Regions from separate parts of the Streptomyces thermocarboxydus genome, predicted to be linked through region 2. Evidence: riboswitches for the same ligand, from Rfam matches in the RefSeq annotation. Region 2 holds a riboswitch; the other holds the start of a gene.
The links. Region 2 has a riboswitch for cobalamin ahead of AY578_RS22245 (ribonucleoside-diphosphate reductase subunit alpha). Riboswitches for the same ligand answer to the same signal wherever they lie in the genome.
Positions count from the first base shown of each region.

Region 1 (7,386 bases), 1.8 Mb from region 2:
CAGGTATCCGGCCCGGTCGGCGCTGCGTAGCGGCAGCGTCTCACGCAGGGCGGGTTCGTCCACCTGGATGACGGACGTGCCCGCGGCCTCCAGGTCGTGCACCTCGTCGCGCAGGGCGAGGGCGACCTGATGGGCGGTGTCGGCGAGTGGCTGGTCGTCGCGGACGAAGGACCAGGCGAGCATGGTGACCGGCCCGGTGAGCATGCCCTTGACCGGCTTCTCGGTGAGCGACTGGGCGTAGGACGTCCAGCGCACCGTCATCGGCTCGGGGCGGGAGATGTCGCCGGCCAGGATCGGCGGGCGGACATAGCGGGTGCCGTAGGACTGGACCCAGCCGTGCTGCGTGGCCAGGTAGCCGGTGAGTCGCTCGGCGAAGTACTGGACCATGTCGTTGCGTTCGGGTTCGCCGTGTACGAGGACGTCGATGCCGGTCTTCTCCTGGAAGGAGATGACCTCCTGGATCTCCGCCTTGATCCGCTCCTCGTAGTCGGCTGTGTCGATCCGCCCGGCGCGCAGGTCGGCGCGGGCGGCGCGCAGGTCGCCGGTCTGCGGGAAGGAGCCGATGGTCGTGGTCGGCAGCAGCGGCAGCCCGAGGTGGGCGCGCTGGGCGGCGGCGCGCTCCGCGTAGGACGGGGAACGGCGCCCGTCGGTCTCGGCGACCGCGGAGGCGCGGGCGCGGACGGCCGGATCGTGGGTGACGGGGGAGTCGGCACGGGAGGCGAGGTCCGCACGGTTCGCCGCCAGGTCGGCGGCGATGGCGTCGGTGCCCCGGGCGAGACCCCTGGCGAGGGTGACGACCTCGGCGCTCTTCTGCCTGGCGAAGGCGAGCCAGCGCAGGATCTGCGGTTCGATGTCCCGTTCGGCGGCGGTGTCCAGGGGGACGTGCAACAGGGAGCAGGAGGCGGACACGTCGACGCGGTCGGCCAGGCCCAGCAGCGTGCCGAGCGTGGACAGGGAGGCGGCGAGGTCGTTGACCCAGACGTTGCGGCCGTTGACCACACCGGCGACCAGCCGCTTGCCGGGCAGCCCGCCGGCGGAGGCCAGCGCATCCAGGTTGGCGGCCGCCGCCCCGGTGAAGTCCAGGGCGAGACCGTCGACCGGGGCCTTGGCCAGCATCGGCAGCGCCTCGCCGAGCCGGTCGAAGTACGAGGCGACCAGGAGCTTCGGCCGGTCGGCTAGACCGCCGAGGTCACGGTAGGCGCGCTCGGCGGCGTTCAGCTCGGCCGGGGTGCGGTCCTGGACGAGGGCGGGCTCGTCCAGCTGGACCCACTCCGCGCCCGCCGCCCGCAGGTCGGCCAGGACCTCGGCGTACACGGGCAGCAGCCGGTCCAGCAGGGTGAGCGGCTCGAAGTCCGCCGGCATGCCCGGGGCGGGTTTGGCGAGCAGAAGGTAGGTGACGGGACCGACGAGGACGGGCCGGGCGGTCAGGCCGAGCGCGAGGGCCTCCTTCAGCTCACCGACCTGCTTGGCGGAGTCGGCGGTGAACGCGGAGTCGGGGCCCAGTTCCGGGACGAGGTAGTGGTAGTTGGTGTCGAACCACTTGGTCATCTCCAGCGGTGCCACCTCCTGGGTACCGCGCGCCATGGCGAAGTAGCCGTCCAGCGCGTCGCCGGCCACGGCGGCGCGGTGGCGCTCGGGGATCGCACCGACCATGACCGTGGTGTCCAGGACGTGGTCGTAGTACGAGAAGTCGCCGGTCGGTACCTCGTCGATGCCCGCGTCGGCCAACTGCAGCCAGTTCGTACGGCGCAGTTCGGCGGCCGTGGCGCGGAGGGCTTCGGCGGTTACGCGGCCCTTCCAGTAGCCCTCGACGGCCTTCTTCAGTTCACGGTTCCGACCCTGCCGGGGGTAGCCGTACACGGTGGCCCGTGCTGCCGCGGCTGCGGACTTCGTGGTCACGGAGATCTCCTTCGCGAGATGAATCCCTGAGATCCCGGAGACGGGACGAGAACGCGAAGGGGAGACACACCGGGCGTGACCGACGCTGCGCGACAAGGCAGGGCCGTCCGCCTGATATGTACGCCGACCCGCCCTCGAGGTCACCGGGATGTCCGCGCACGAACGGTTCGCGCGCGGGCAGTTGGCAGGTCTTCGGACTCGCGGGCACGTCCTCACCGTTCGAGGACACCTACTGGCCGTCGCTTCCCGGGCCCGGTACTTCGGACCCAGTGCGTATGACGGCGGTCGTTCCCGCTCACCGCTGCGGGGCAGTCCCGGATTCCCACCGGGTTCCCTCTTGCGACACCTCGTCTGGCTGACGGGGCGAACCAGCTGCTGCGGGCAGCCTACGGGCAGTCGGCCCGTCAGGAACGCGGACGTCCGTGATCCGGGCGGTGACCCATGTCACGCGCCCGGAACGGTGCCAGGACCTCGCCGCCCTGGGCCAGTGCTTGACGAACAGCAAGGTCGGGGCATGGGTTCGCAGTGGGGCGCTGAGGACCACGTTGTGGCGCGCTCGGTGACGATCTCGAGGAAATGGCGGCGGATTTCAGCGGTGGGCAAGGCGGGGCCTCCGAAGGCTCACAGGGGGAGCGGGGCGAGGGAACGAGCGGGGTGGCGCGGGCCGAGGAAGACGACGATGCCCTTGCCGTCGGGGGAGGGGTGGGTGGCCTGCGTCCAGCCGTGGCGGCGGTAGAAGGCCATGGCCCGCCCGTTCCGGACCGAGGTGAGCAGCCATGCCCGCCCTTCGGGCGCGTCTGCGGTCACCGCTTCGAGGAGGCGGGTGGCGAGACCGGTGCCGCGGGCGGTGGGCCGGACGGCGAGTTCGTCGATCTCCCGGGCTCCGCACAGCCAGTCGGCGGTGCGGTCGTTGCCGAGGCCGGCGGCCGCCTGGGGATAGCAGCGGTCGGTGGGGAGGGGAGACGGAGTGGTCCACGCGGTGGCGAAGCCGACGATCTCCCCGTCGCGCACGGCGGTCGCGGCGGTGAACCCGGCACGCCGCACGTTCGCCGGCAGCCGGGAGACGAACTCGGTTGCCTGCGCCTCGTCCTCGTGCCAGGGCGGGGCGCAGAAGGCGTCGACGTACACCGAATGCAGTGACTCGGTGTGCGTGAGTATCCCGGCGTCCCGGTGCACACGGATGTCGGTGGTCATCAGGCGGCCACCGCCTTCCCCATGACGACGGAATGCAGTGCGGCGTACTCCAGCGGTGCCGGTGCGGCGCCCGTCCGTACGAGAAGGTCGCCGACAGGGGCGGCCATCGCGCCGTTGTCGGTGCACAGCCGCAGCGGAGGCATCCGCAGTTCGGCGCCCGCCGCCAGACGGTGCTCCTCGGCCGGCGACCGTACCCGCGAGTTCGCGGCGACACAGCCGACCACGACCACGGCGCTCACGCCGTGCTCGGCGCAGGCGGTGACCGCCTCGATGGCCGGACCGTCCGGATACGGCAGCCCGAAGACCCGTGCCGCCTTGTCGAAGCACTCCGCGACCGCGTCGTCCAGCGTGTCCTCGAGGTGTGTGATCGGGTCCCGGACCGGGTCCGCTCCCGTCTTGCTGCAGGACGACTCGATGCCCGGCGCCATCGCAGACCTCATGGCCGACCTTTCTGCCATTAGTAAGTTGTTGCAAGTAGTGTGCAATAAGATCTCCGATGATGTGTACCGAACCGGCTCCGCGCACATGGCCGCCCCTGGGGGACGCGGCCTTGACTCCTTCGATGCAACCCCTGGTCCCGAGGCGCGCAGCAGTGCCCCCGCCCGGCTGCCATGGGCCATCGCGGCGAAAGTCGTCCGGGTCGGCGCCGATGGCTGGGGTGGCCCGCCGGATGTCGCACGGTCCGTCCCGCTCAAGGCCCTCGGCCGCGACGAGTCCGCCGCCATTCGCGTCATGGCCGACGGAGCGGAGGAGCGGGCCCGCGTCCTGCGTCCAGGTGATGGAGGTGTCGGCTGGGGATCGTCCGCCATCCGTGCCGAACGCGGCGAACGGGTCGCCGCCACCAGGGAGTTCGCGGCAGAGGGGTGGGGTCGGGCGCCGCACGCGAGATCGGCCGCACCGTCGTTCGTCATGCGCCGGTCGGGGTCCCGGTGACACCGGTCCTAGGACCATCGCCTGATCAATAATTGCCGCTACTGCTGCTAGCGTGCAACTGCACATCAGTGGCAATAACGTCGGAGGATGTTGGACATGGCGGTGTACACGCTCCCGGAGCTTCCCTACGACTACTCGGAGCTCGAACCGGTCATCAACCCGCAGATCATCGAGCTGCACCACGACAAGCACCACGCCGCGTATGTCAAGGGCGCCAACGACACGCTGGAGCAGCTCGCCGAGGCGCGGGACAAGGAGCAGTGGGGCTCGATCAACGGCCTGGAGAAGAACCTGGCCTTCCACCTCTCCGGTCACATCCTGCACTCCATCTACTGGCACAACATGACCGGTGACGGCGGCGGCGAGCCCCTGGCCGCCGACGGTGTCGGTGACCTCGCCGACGCGATTGCCGAGTCCTTCGGCTCCTTCGCCGGCTTCAAGGCGCAGCTCACCAAGGCCGCCGCGACCACCCAGGGCTCGGGCTGGGGCGTCCTGGCGTACGAGCCGCTGAGCGGGCGGCTGATCGTGGAGCAGGTCTACGACCACCAGGGCAACGTCGGCCAGGGCTCCACCCCGATCCTGGTCTTCGACGCCTGGGAACACGCCTTCTACCTCCAGTACAAGAACCAGAAGGTCGACTTCATCGACGCCATGTGGGCCGTCGTGAACTGGCAGGACGTGGCGAAGCGCTACGAGGCCGCCAAGGCCCGCGCCGACGTGCTGCTGCTGAACCCCTGACCGCGGGGGCCGTATGACGTCCTGCTCGTGATCGTCTTCTCACCCTTCACCTGCAGGCGGCACAAGGAAGGGCCTTGGGCCGGGACGACCCGGCCGGAGGCCCTTCCGGCGTGTCCGGGGTACACGTCCTGGATGCGTTCGAACCAGCCGGCGCCCATGGCGCCGTGATTCCCGTGCCCAGCCATCGCGGGGCCGAACGCGCGGCGGCCCGCCCGGGAGACCGAGTCCGCTGCCGTCGCAGCTCCTTCGTCCTGTCCGGGAACCGACCGCCTCTCCCGTCCGACTGCTGTGAGGAGGCAGGGAGGTGGCATGGAAGGGCTGGATGTCCGGATGTCGGGCGTCGTGTGCCGGCACGGCCGGGTCGAGGCCGTGTGCGACGTCGATCTCGACATCGTGCGCGGGCAGCGAGTGGCGCTGACCGGTACCAACGGGTCGGGCAAGACCACGTTGCTGCGTGCTGTTCTGGGGCTGCACCGGCATGTCGCGGGCCGGATCCTGGTGGGTGGCCGGGACACCGGGAGTGCTGCCGAGTGGGCGTGGCGGCGACGGGCGTGCGCGTGGATCCCGCAGAAGCCGGCGACCGGCCGTTTTCCCTTGCTGGCAAGCGAGTTGCTGACCAGTGGCGGTGCGCGTGCCGAGGCGGTGGAGGCGGCCGACAAGCTCGGGGTCGGGCATCTCGCCGACCGGCCGTTGCACACTCTGTCCGGTGGTCAGCTTCAGCGTATGTACCTGGCGCGGGCGGTCGGCTGTGTGGCGGCCGGGGCGGGCGTCCTGCTCGCCGACGAGCCCACCGCCGCCCTTGACTTCTCCGGTCAGGAGGAGGCGGCCGACGTCCTGCTCTCCTTGCCGGTGACCGTCGTGGTCGTCACCCACGACCGGGCTCTGGCCGAGCGCTGCGACCGGGTGCTGGAGATGGCCGCGGGACGTCTGCGGGAGGTCCGGTGAGCGCCCTGGCCGCGGCCGACGTCGGTCAGCTCCTGCAGCTCGTGCCCGTCCAACGGGCTGCTGTCGCCCTGCTGGTGGCCGCGGTCGGACTTCCGGTGATCGGTGTCGTCATCGTCGGCCTCGACATCATGCCGGTGCGGTTCGCGATGATGCATGTCGCACTCCTGGGGATCGCCGTTGCTCTGCTGACCGGGCTCGATCCCATGCTGTGTGCGCTGGTGGCCTGCGCGCTCGCCGGCGCCGGAGTCGCTCCGCTGGCCCGTACCCCGGACGGTCTGTCAGGTGCCATGGGTCTGCTGATGAGTCTGGCGATCGCCGCCGCCCTGCTCGTGCTGGCCGTCTCCGGCGTCAACGCGGCGGGCGCCTTCTCCCTGCTCTGGGGGTCCATCCTGTCGGTCGGTACCGCCGACCTGTGGCTGCTCGTCGCGCTGGCTGTCGTCGTACCGGCTCTTTTCTGGTGGCGTCGTAGAGACATCGCGCTCCTCCTCTACGACCGTGAACTCGCCCTGGCCTCGGGCGTGCGGGTCGACCGGCTCACCCTCGTGCTGCTGGTCCTGGTCGCGGTGTCCGTCGCCGGAGCCATCAAGCTCACCGGTGCTCTCCTCGTCGACGCGCTGACGCTTCTTCCGGCCCTCGCCGCCCGGCGGCTGGGCCGCTCCCTGCTGTCCATCACCGTGTGGGCGGTCGGTATCGGCGTGGTCGTGAACCTGACCGGGTTCCTGGTCGCACTCCGGTTCGACTGGCCGCCCGGTCCCGTCCTCGTCCTCACGGCCGGCGTGGTCGTCCTCGCCGTCCATCTCGTACCCGAACGGAGAATCAGCTCATGGCGCGCACCCGCGTCCGCATCACTCCCCTCCTCGCACTGAGTTTCAGCGCGGCCCTCCTGCTGACGGCCACCGGCTGCGGTGGGGAAAGCGACACGTCGTCCTCCTCGTCCGACGCGGACGCGGCGGGGAAGGGCACTGGCCCGGTCGTGGTCGCCACGACCAGTTGGGAAGGGGCGTTCGCCAAGGCCGCCGGCGCCGAGGACGTCACGGTCATCGTGCCGGAGTCGGTGCAGCACGCCCCCGACTACGACCCGAAACCCTCCGATCTCGCGGCCGTGGCGGACGCCGACTTCGTGCTGTACGCGCCCTTCGAGCCGTACGCGGAGAAGTTCAAGGAGGCCGCCGGAGGCGACGCCGAACTGGTCGAGGTCAATCTCGACAACGACGCGGACAAGGCCAAGGCCGAGGTGACCCGGCTGGGCAAGATGTTCGGCACCGAGGACACCGCCGCCGAGTGGATCACCTCGTTCGACACCGAGTACGGCAAGCTGCAGAAGGACCTCAAGAGCGCCTGGCCGGACGGCAAAGCGCCCACCGTCGTCGCCCAGGTCTTCTCCGCCTGGTCGGCGAAGCTGGCCGGGGCCGAGGTGGTCGGCACGTACGGACCGGAGGCCGTGACGGCCAAGCAGTTGTCCGACCTGTCCAAGAAGAAGCCGCGACTGGTGCTCGACAACGTGCACATGACGACCGGCACCGTGCTGCCCGACTCGGGCGCGCGCCAGGTGGGAATCGTCAACTACCCGGACAAGGACCTGGATCTGTTGACCGTCTACAAGAACGCGGCGACGACGCTGGAGAAGGCGATGAACGCCTCCTGAGCCGAGGCACCGGACGACAAGGGCCGCTCGGG
Region 1 is NZ_CP058273.1:6,580,243-6,587,628, forward strand. Features, by position in the region: gene metE (5-methyltetrahydropteroyltriglutamate--homocysteine S-methyltransferase) at 1-1,899, opposite strand, end outside; cobalamin riboswitch at 2,078-2,274, opposite strand; gene AY578_RS30065 (GNAT family N-acetyltransferase) at 2,521-3,093, opposite strand; partial or broken gene AY578_RS30070 (tRNA (adenosine(37)-N6)-threonylcarbamoyltransferase complex transferase subunit TsaD) at 3,093-3,479, opposite strand; gene AY578_RS30075 (superoxide dismutase) at 4,123-4,764, shown strand; gene AY578_RS30080 (metal ABC transporter ATP-binding protein) at 5,074-5,709, shown strand; gene AY578_RS30085 (metal ABC transporter permease) at 5,706-6,575, shown strand; gene AY578_RS30090 (metal ABC transporter solute-binding protein, Zn/Mn family) at 6,533-7,354, shown strand.
Region 1: linked by a shared signal. The riboswitch ahead of metE (5-methyltetrahydropteroyltriglutamate--homocysteine S-methyltransferase) and the one ahead of AY578_RS22245 (ribonucleoside-diphosphate reductase subunit alpha) in region 2 are both predicted to bind cobalamin.

Region 2 (7,386 bases):
TGGGCGGTTTCGACGAGATCTTCGCCTCCGCGCAGGAGGCGTACAGCCAGACCAACCCGGCCACGGGCGCACCGCGCGGCGCCGTGGTGCCGGGGGAGGCGGGCCAGTGGACGTACGCCACGCTGGCGCTGGGCTCGGCGCTCGCGCTGTTCATGTACCCGCACTCGATCACCGCGACGCTGTCCTCGCGCAGCCGTGAGGTGATCCGCCGGAACACCACGATCCTGCCGCTGTACTCGCTGATGCTGGGCCTGCTGGCGCTGCTCGGGTTCATGGCGATCGCGGCCGGGGTGAAGGTGCAGAACGGCCAGCTTGCCATCCCGCAACTGTTCGAGAACATGTTCCCGGACTGGTTCGCCGGTGTGGCCTTCGCGGCGATCGGCATCGGCGCGCTGGTGCCGGCGGCGATCATGTCGATCGCGGCGGCGAACCTCTTCACCCGCAACATCTACAAGGACTTCATCAAGCCGGACGCGACGCCCAGGCAGGAGACCGCCGTCTCCAAGATCGTGTCCCTGCTGGTGAAGGTGGGCGCGCTGATCTTCGTCCTGACCATGGACAAGACCGTCGCGATCAACTTCCAGCTGCTGGGCGGCATCTGGATCCTGCAGACCTTCCCGGCGCTGGTGGGCGGCCTGTTCACCCGCTGGTTCCACCGCTGGGCGCTGATCGGCGGCTGGGCGGTCGGCATGATCTACGGCACGGTCGCCGCGTACGGGGTGGCGTCGCCTACGCAGAAGCACTTCGGCGGCTCGTCCAAGGAGATCCCGGGCATCGGGGAGATCGGTTACATCGGTCTCACCGCCTTCGTGATCAACGTGCTGGTCGCGGTCGTCCTGACCTTCGTCCTGCGGGCGGTCAAGGCGCCGGAGGGCGTCGACGAGACCAAGCCGGAGGACTACACGGCGGACGTCGGCGACCCGGGCGTGGAGGTCGAGCTCCCGCCGGCCACGGCGGGCAGCGCGCACTGACGCGGTCATACATACACACGGCAGCGGGCCGTCGGTGGAAAACCGGCGGCCCGTTGTCGTGCCCGTGCGGCAGACTCCCCCGCATGGACATCGTCATCCGGCCGGTGACCGCCGGCGAACACGCGGAACTGGGTGAGATCACGGCGCAGGCCTATCTCGGTGACGGCCTGCTGGACTTCGGGGAGTCGGACGGCTACCTGGGCGAGCTGCGGGACGTGGCGAAGCGGGCGGCGGCGGCCGAGGTGCTGGTCGCCGTGGGGGACGGCACGCTGCTGGGCGGGGTGACCTTCGTGCCGGGCCCCGGCCCCATGGCGGACCTCGCCGGGCCCGGCGAGGCGGAGATACGCATGCTGGCAGTCTCCGCCGACGCCCGCGGCCGGGGCGCCGGCGAGGCTTTGGTGCGCGCCTGCGTCGACCGCGCGAGGGGGCTCGGCCGTACGCGGATGGTGCTGTCCACGCAGCGCAGCATGCACGCCGCGCACCGGGTGTACGAGCGGCTGGGCTTCACGCGCAACCCGGCGCGGGACTGGAACCCGCTGCCGGAGGTGGACGACATCCTGCTGCTGGTCTACGAGCTGACGCTCTGACAGCCCACTCCTGCCTCTCCGCGCGACACCACTGTAACCCCTGCGCGACACAACATATGGGTCCGTCAGCGGCACCCGGCACAAGATGTATGCTCATGCTCGCTGTCGTCGCAGGGGAATCCGGTGCGAATCCGGAACTGTCCCGCAACGGTGTACCCATGCCTGCCCACGGGCGCGCACGGGAGTCAGTCCGAGGACCTGCCGACAGTGCGCCCGGCCCTTCCGGTCCGGGTGCCCTGACGTCCGGGCCTCGCGGAATGGGCCGGTGGACGCGACGCCGCGTGCGTTCGTGTGCTGCCCCCTGCGCTCTTCGAGGCCCCCGTGCCGAGCGAGGGAGAGCCCCACGTGACCATCGCGCCAGCCGATCCGGCTTCAGCGACCCGCGTGACCGAGGAGAGCGACGGCCCCGGGGCCGCGCTGCTGCGGACCCTGACCCAGCTGACCGCCGACCTGCCCGACGCCGACCCCGGCCGGGTGGCGGCCGCCGCGCTGCGCGGCCGGTCCGCCGCCGCCGACGAGGCGGAGCTGCGGGAACTGGCCGCCGAGGCGGCGGCCGGGCTGATCTCCGAGGACCCCGCCTACTCCCGGCTCGCCGCCCGGCTGCTGACGATCGGCATCCGCGCCGAGGCCGCCTCGCAGGGCGTCACCTCGTTCACCGGCTCGGTGGCCGCCGGGCACCGGGAGGGCCTGATCGGCGACCGCACCGCCGCGTTCGTCCGGCTGCACGCGGCCCGCCTGGACGCGCTGATCGACACGGACGCCGACGACCGGTTCGGCTACTTCGGGCTGCGCACCCTGCACAGCCGCTATCTGCTGCGCCACCCGGTCACCCGCAAGGTCGTCGAGACGCCCCAGCACTTCCTGCTCCGGGTCGCGTGCGGGCTCGCCGAGGACGACAGCGAGCGGGCGCTGGAGGAGGTCGCCGCGCTGTACGGGCTGATGAGCCGGCTCGACTACCTGCCCTCCTCCCCCACGCTGTTCAACTCCGGCACCCGCCACCCGCAGATGTCGTCCTGCTACCTCCTGGACTCCCCCCGGGACGAGCTGGACTCCCTCTACGAGCGCTACCACCAGGTCGCCCGCCTCTCGAAGCACGCCGGCGGCATCGGCCTGTCCTTCTCCCGCGTCCGCGCCCGGGGTTCGCTGATCCGCGGCACCAACGGGCACTCAGGCGGCATCGTCCCGTTCCTGAAGACGCTGGACGCCTCGGTCGCCGCCGTGAACCAGGGCGGCCGCCGCAAGGGCGCCGCCGCGGTCTACCTGGAGACCTGGCACGCGGACATCGAGGAGTTCCTCGAACTGCGCGACAACACCGGCGAGGACGCCCGCCGTACGCACAACCTGAATCTGGCGCACTGGGTGCCGGACGAGTTCATGCGCCGGGTCGCCGACGACGCGCCGTGGTCGCTGTTCTCCCCGGTGGACGTGCCCGAGCTGGTCGACCTGTGGGGCGAGGAGTTCGACGCGGCCTACCGGGCCGCCGAGGCCAAGGGCCTGGCCCGCAGGACGCTCCCGGCGCGCGAGCTGTACGGCCGGATGATGCGCACCCTCGCACAGACCGGCAACGGCTGGATGACCTTCAAGGACACCGCCAACCGCACCGCCAACCAGACCGCCGAGCCGGGCCACGTCGTCCACTCCTCCAACCTGTGCACGGAGATCCTGGAGGTCACCGACGACGGGGAGACGGCGGTCTGCAACCTCGGCTCGGTCAACCTCGCGGCATTCGCCGGCGAGGACGGCATGGACTGGGAGCGCCTGGACGCGGCGGTCCGCACCGCCGTGACGTTCCTGGACCGGGTGGTCGACATCAACTTCTACCCGACCGGGGAGGCGTCCCGGTCCAACAGCCGCTGGCGCCCGGTGGGTCTGGGCGTGATGGGGCTGCAGGACGTCTTCTTCCGGATGCGGATGCCGTTCGACTCCCCCGAGGCGAAGGCGCTGTCCACCCGGATCGCCGAGCGGATCATGCTCGCCGCGTACGAGACGTCCGCGGGACTGGCCGAGCGGCACGGCCCGCTGCCCGCCTGGGAGAAGACCCGCACCGCGCGGGGCGTGCTGCACCCCGACCACTACGGCGTCGAGCTCGCCTGGCCGGGGCGCTGGGAGGCGCTGCGGACCAGGATCGCCGCGACGGGCCTGCGCAACGCGCTGCTGCTGGCGATCGCGCCCACCGCGACCATCGCGTCCATCGCGGGCGTGTACGAGTGCATCGAGCCGCAGGTGTCCAACCTGTTCAAGCGCGAGACGCTGTCCGGGGAGTTCCTCCAGGTCAACTCGTACCTGGTGGAGGACCTCAAGCGGCTCGGGGTGTGGGACGCGCGCACCCGTGAGGCGCTGCGTGAGGCGGGCGGCTCGGTGCAGGACTTCGCGTGGATCCCCGAGAACGTACGGCGGCTGTACCGCACGGCGTGGGAGATCCCGCAGCGCGGCCTGATCGACATGGCCGCCGCCCGGACCCCGTTCCTGGACCAGGCGCAGTCGCTCAACCTGTTCCTGGAGACGCCGACCATCGGGAAGCTCTCCTCGATGTACGCCTACGCCTGGAAGCAGGGGCTGAAGACCACCTACTACCTGCGCTCCCGCCCGGCGACCCGGATCGCCCGCGCGGCCCGCGCCGCCGTCCCCGTCCAGCAGCCGGCCGGCCCCGAGGCCGTCGCCTGCTCCCTCGAGAACCCCGAATCCTGCGAGGCCTGCCAGTGACCACCAGCACGACCAAGAACCTGCTCGACCCCGGCTTCGAGCTGACCCTGCGCCCCATGCGCTACCCGGACTTCTACGAGCGCTACCGGGACGCGATCAAGAACACCTGGCACGTCGAGGAGGTGGACCTGCACTCGGACGTCGCCGACCTGGCGAAGCTGACGCCCGAGGAGCAGCATCTGATCGGCCGGCTCGTGGCGTTCTTCGCCACCGGCGACTCGATCGTGGCGAACAACCTGGTGCTGACGCTGTACAAGCACATCAACTCGCCCGAGGCGCGGCTGTATCTGTCGCGGCAGTTGTTCGAGGAGGCCGTGCACGTCCAGTTCTATCTGACCCTGCTGGACACGTATCTGCCCGATCCGGACGACCGGGCGGCGGCCTTCGCGGCCGTGGAGAACATTCCGTCCATCCGGGAGAAGGCCGAGTTCTGCTTCACGTGGATGGACTCGGTGGAGCAGATCGACCGGCTGGAGTCGAAGGCCGACCGGCGCCGCTTCCTGCTGAACCTGATCTGCTTCGCGGCCTGCATCGAGGGCCTGTTCTTCTACGGCGCGTTCGCCTACGTCTACTGGTTCCGCAGCCGGGGTCTGCTGCACGGCCTGGCGACCGGCACCAACTGGGTGTTCCGCGACGAGACGATGCACATGAGCTTCGCCTTCGACGTGGTGGACACCGTGCGCAAGGAGGAGCCGGAGCTGTTCGACGAGGAGCTCGGCCGGCAGGTCACCGACATGCTGCGCGAGGCCGTGGAGGCGGAGCTGCAGTTCGCCCGTGACCTGTGCGGCGACGGACTGCCCGGCATGAACACCGCGTCGATGCGGCAGTACCTGGAGTGCGTGGCCGACCAGCGTCTGGTGCGCCTGGGCTTCGCTCCGGTGTACGGCTCGGAGAACCCGTTCTCCTTCATGGAGCTGCAGGGCGTGCAGGAGCTGACCAACTTCTTCGAGCGCCGTCCGTCCGCGTACCAGGTCGCCGTGGAGGGCACGGTCGACCTGGACGAGGACTTCTGACGCCGGGGCGCCGGGGCCGTCTCACGCCGCCCGTGCGGGGCGGCGCGGGGCGGTCCCGTGCGCCGGACGGGACGCGGCCCGGGGGTCGGGCGGTTCCGTGTCAGGGACCGCCGTGGCCTCCCGGATCTGCCGGTCGATGCGGCGGTCGCGCAGGATGCCGATCACGGCGGGCGCGACCATGAGGACGAACAGGCCGAGAACGGCCACCATCGCGATCAGTGCTTCTGTCTGCGTCGTGTTCATGGACACCACTGTGGCGCCGGACACTCCTGACGGGGAGTGGCAGGACTGCCGTACACCCTCGATTTACTGCCAAGAGCGAGGCACACTGGGGGCATGCTCCGGAATGTGGCGGCCGTCCTCCTCGACGGCGTGAATCCCTTCGAACTCGGCGTGGTCTGCGAGGTCTTCGGCATCGACCGCAGCGACGACGGGCTGCCGGTGTACGACTTCGCGGTGGTCTCGGCGCAGGGGCCCTCGGTGCGCACGAGCACCGGTTTCACGCTCGGGACCGAGCACGGCCTGGAACGGCTGGAGACGGCCGATCTGATCACCGTGCCCGCCGGCGCCTCGTACGCCTCCCGGGAGTTCCCTCCCGAGATGCTGGACGCGCTGCGCCGGGCGGTGGACCGGGGCGCGCGGGTGCTGAGCGTGTGCTCGGGGGTGTTCGTGCTGGCCGCCGCCGGGCTGCTGGAGGGGCGGCGCGCGGCGGTGCACTGGAAGCACGCGCAGGAGCTGAGCCGCCGCTATCCGCATCTGACGGTCGAGCCCGACGTGCTCTACGTCGACGAGGACCCGGTGATCACCTCGGCGGGCACCGCCGCGGGCATCGACGCCTGTCTGCACCTGGTGCGCAAGGAGCAGGGGCCCGAGGTGGCCAACCGGATCGCCCGGCGGATGGTGGTGCCCCCGCACCGCGACGGCGGACAGGCCCAGTACATCGAGCGTCCGCTGCCGGAGCCCGGGGGCGACTCGGTCGCCGGGGTGCTGGTGTGGATGGAGCAGCACCTCGACGAGGAGGTCACCGTCGAGCAGCTCGCCGCCCGCGCCCACATGTCGCCGCGCACCTTCGCCCGCCGCTTCCAGCAGGAGACCGGCACCACGCCGTACCGCTGGATCCTGCGCCAGCGGGTGCTGCTGGCCCAGCATCTGCTGGAGCGGACGGACGAGACGGTCGACGCGATCGCGGGCCGCACGGGTTTCGGCAACGCGGCCGCGCTGCGCCACCATTTCGTGCGCACGGTGGGGACCACCCCGCAGTCCTATCGGCGCGCGTTCAGGGGCCCGGAGGCCGCCTGACCGCGCGCCGGCCGGCGGGACGGCGTCAGCGGGGCAGTGCCCGCAGCATCAGCCGGCGGGGCCGCAGCGTGATGCCGATGCGGTGCCGGGGGTCGGAGTCCGACGCGTGCTCGAAGCGGTACGCGTGGGCGACGACGGCGGTCATGAGCGTGAGCTCCGCCATGGAGAAGTGGTCACTGGGGCACTTGCGGTTGCCGACGCTGAACGGGCTCATGGCGTACTTGGGCACGTCCTTGGACCGCTCGGGGAGCCAGCGGTCCGGGTCGAAGTCCTCGTTCCGCTCGTACGACCGCCGGTCGCGCTGGATGGCGTACGGGCTGTAGATGAGGTCCGCGCCCTTCGGAATGCGGTAACCGCCGAGTTCCGTGTCGGCGACCGCGCGGCGGGTCAATATCCATACGGCCGGATACAGCCGCAGGGTCTCCGTGACGACATTCGCGGTGTACGTCAGCTTCCGCACGTCCTCGAATGCGACCGGGCGGTCGCCGACCACGGATTCCACCTCGTCGCGGATCTTGTCGCCGAGTTCCGGGTGCTCGGTGAGAACCAGGAGGAGCGACATGATCGTCGATCCGACGGTTTCGGCGCCGGGGGTCAGGATGGCGATGACCTGATCGTGGATCTCCTGTTCCCCGATCGGGTCGCCATTGTCGTCCTTCGCCTCCAGCAAAGCCGTCAGCAAATCGTTCGGTTTTTGACCGCTCGCCCGTCGGTCGGCGACGATCTCGTCGACCAGGACATGCAAATCGGCCAGCGCCCGGTTGAATTCGCGATTGGCCGGAAGCGGAATCTTGTAGAGCGGTCCGAGCGGCA
Region 2 is NZ_CP058273.1:4,792,561-4,799,946, reverse strand. Features, by position in the region: gene mctP (monocarboxylate uptake permease MctP) at 1-971, shown strand, start outside; gene AY578_RS22250 (GNAT family N-acetyltransferase) at 1,055-1,558, shown strand; cobalamin riboswitch at 1,648-1,778, shown strand; gene AY578_RS22245 (ribonucleoside-diphosphate reductase subunit alpha) at 1,904-4,261, shown strand; gene AY578_RS22240 (ribonucleotide-diphosphate reductase subunit beta) at 4,318-5,274, shown strand; gene AY578_RS22235 (hypothetical protein) at 5,296-5,517, opposite strand; gene AY578_RS22230 (GlxA family transcriptional regulator) at 5,611-6,573, shown strand; gene AY578_RS22225 (bifunctional albaflavenone monooxygenase/terpene synthase) at 6,599-7,386, opposite strand, start outside.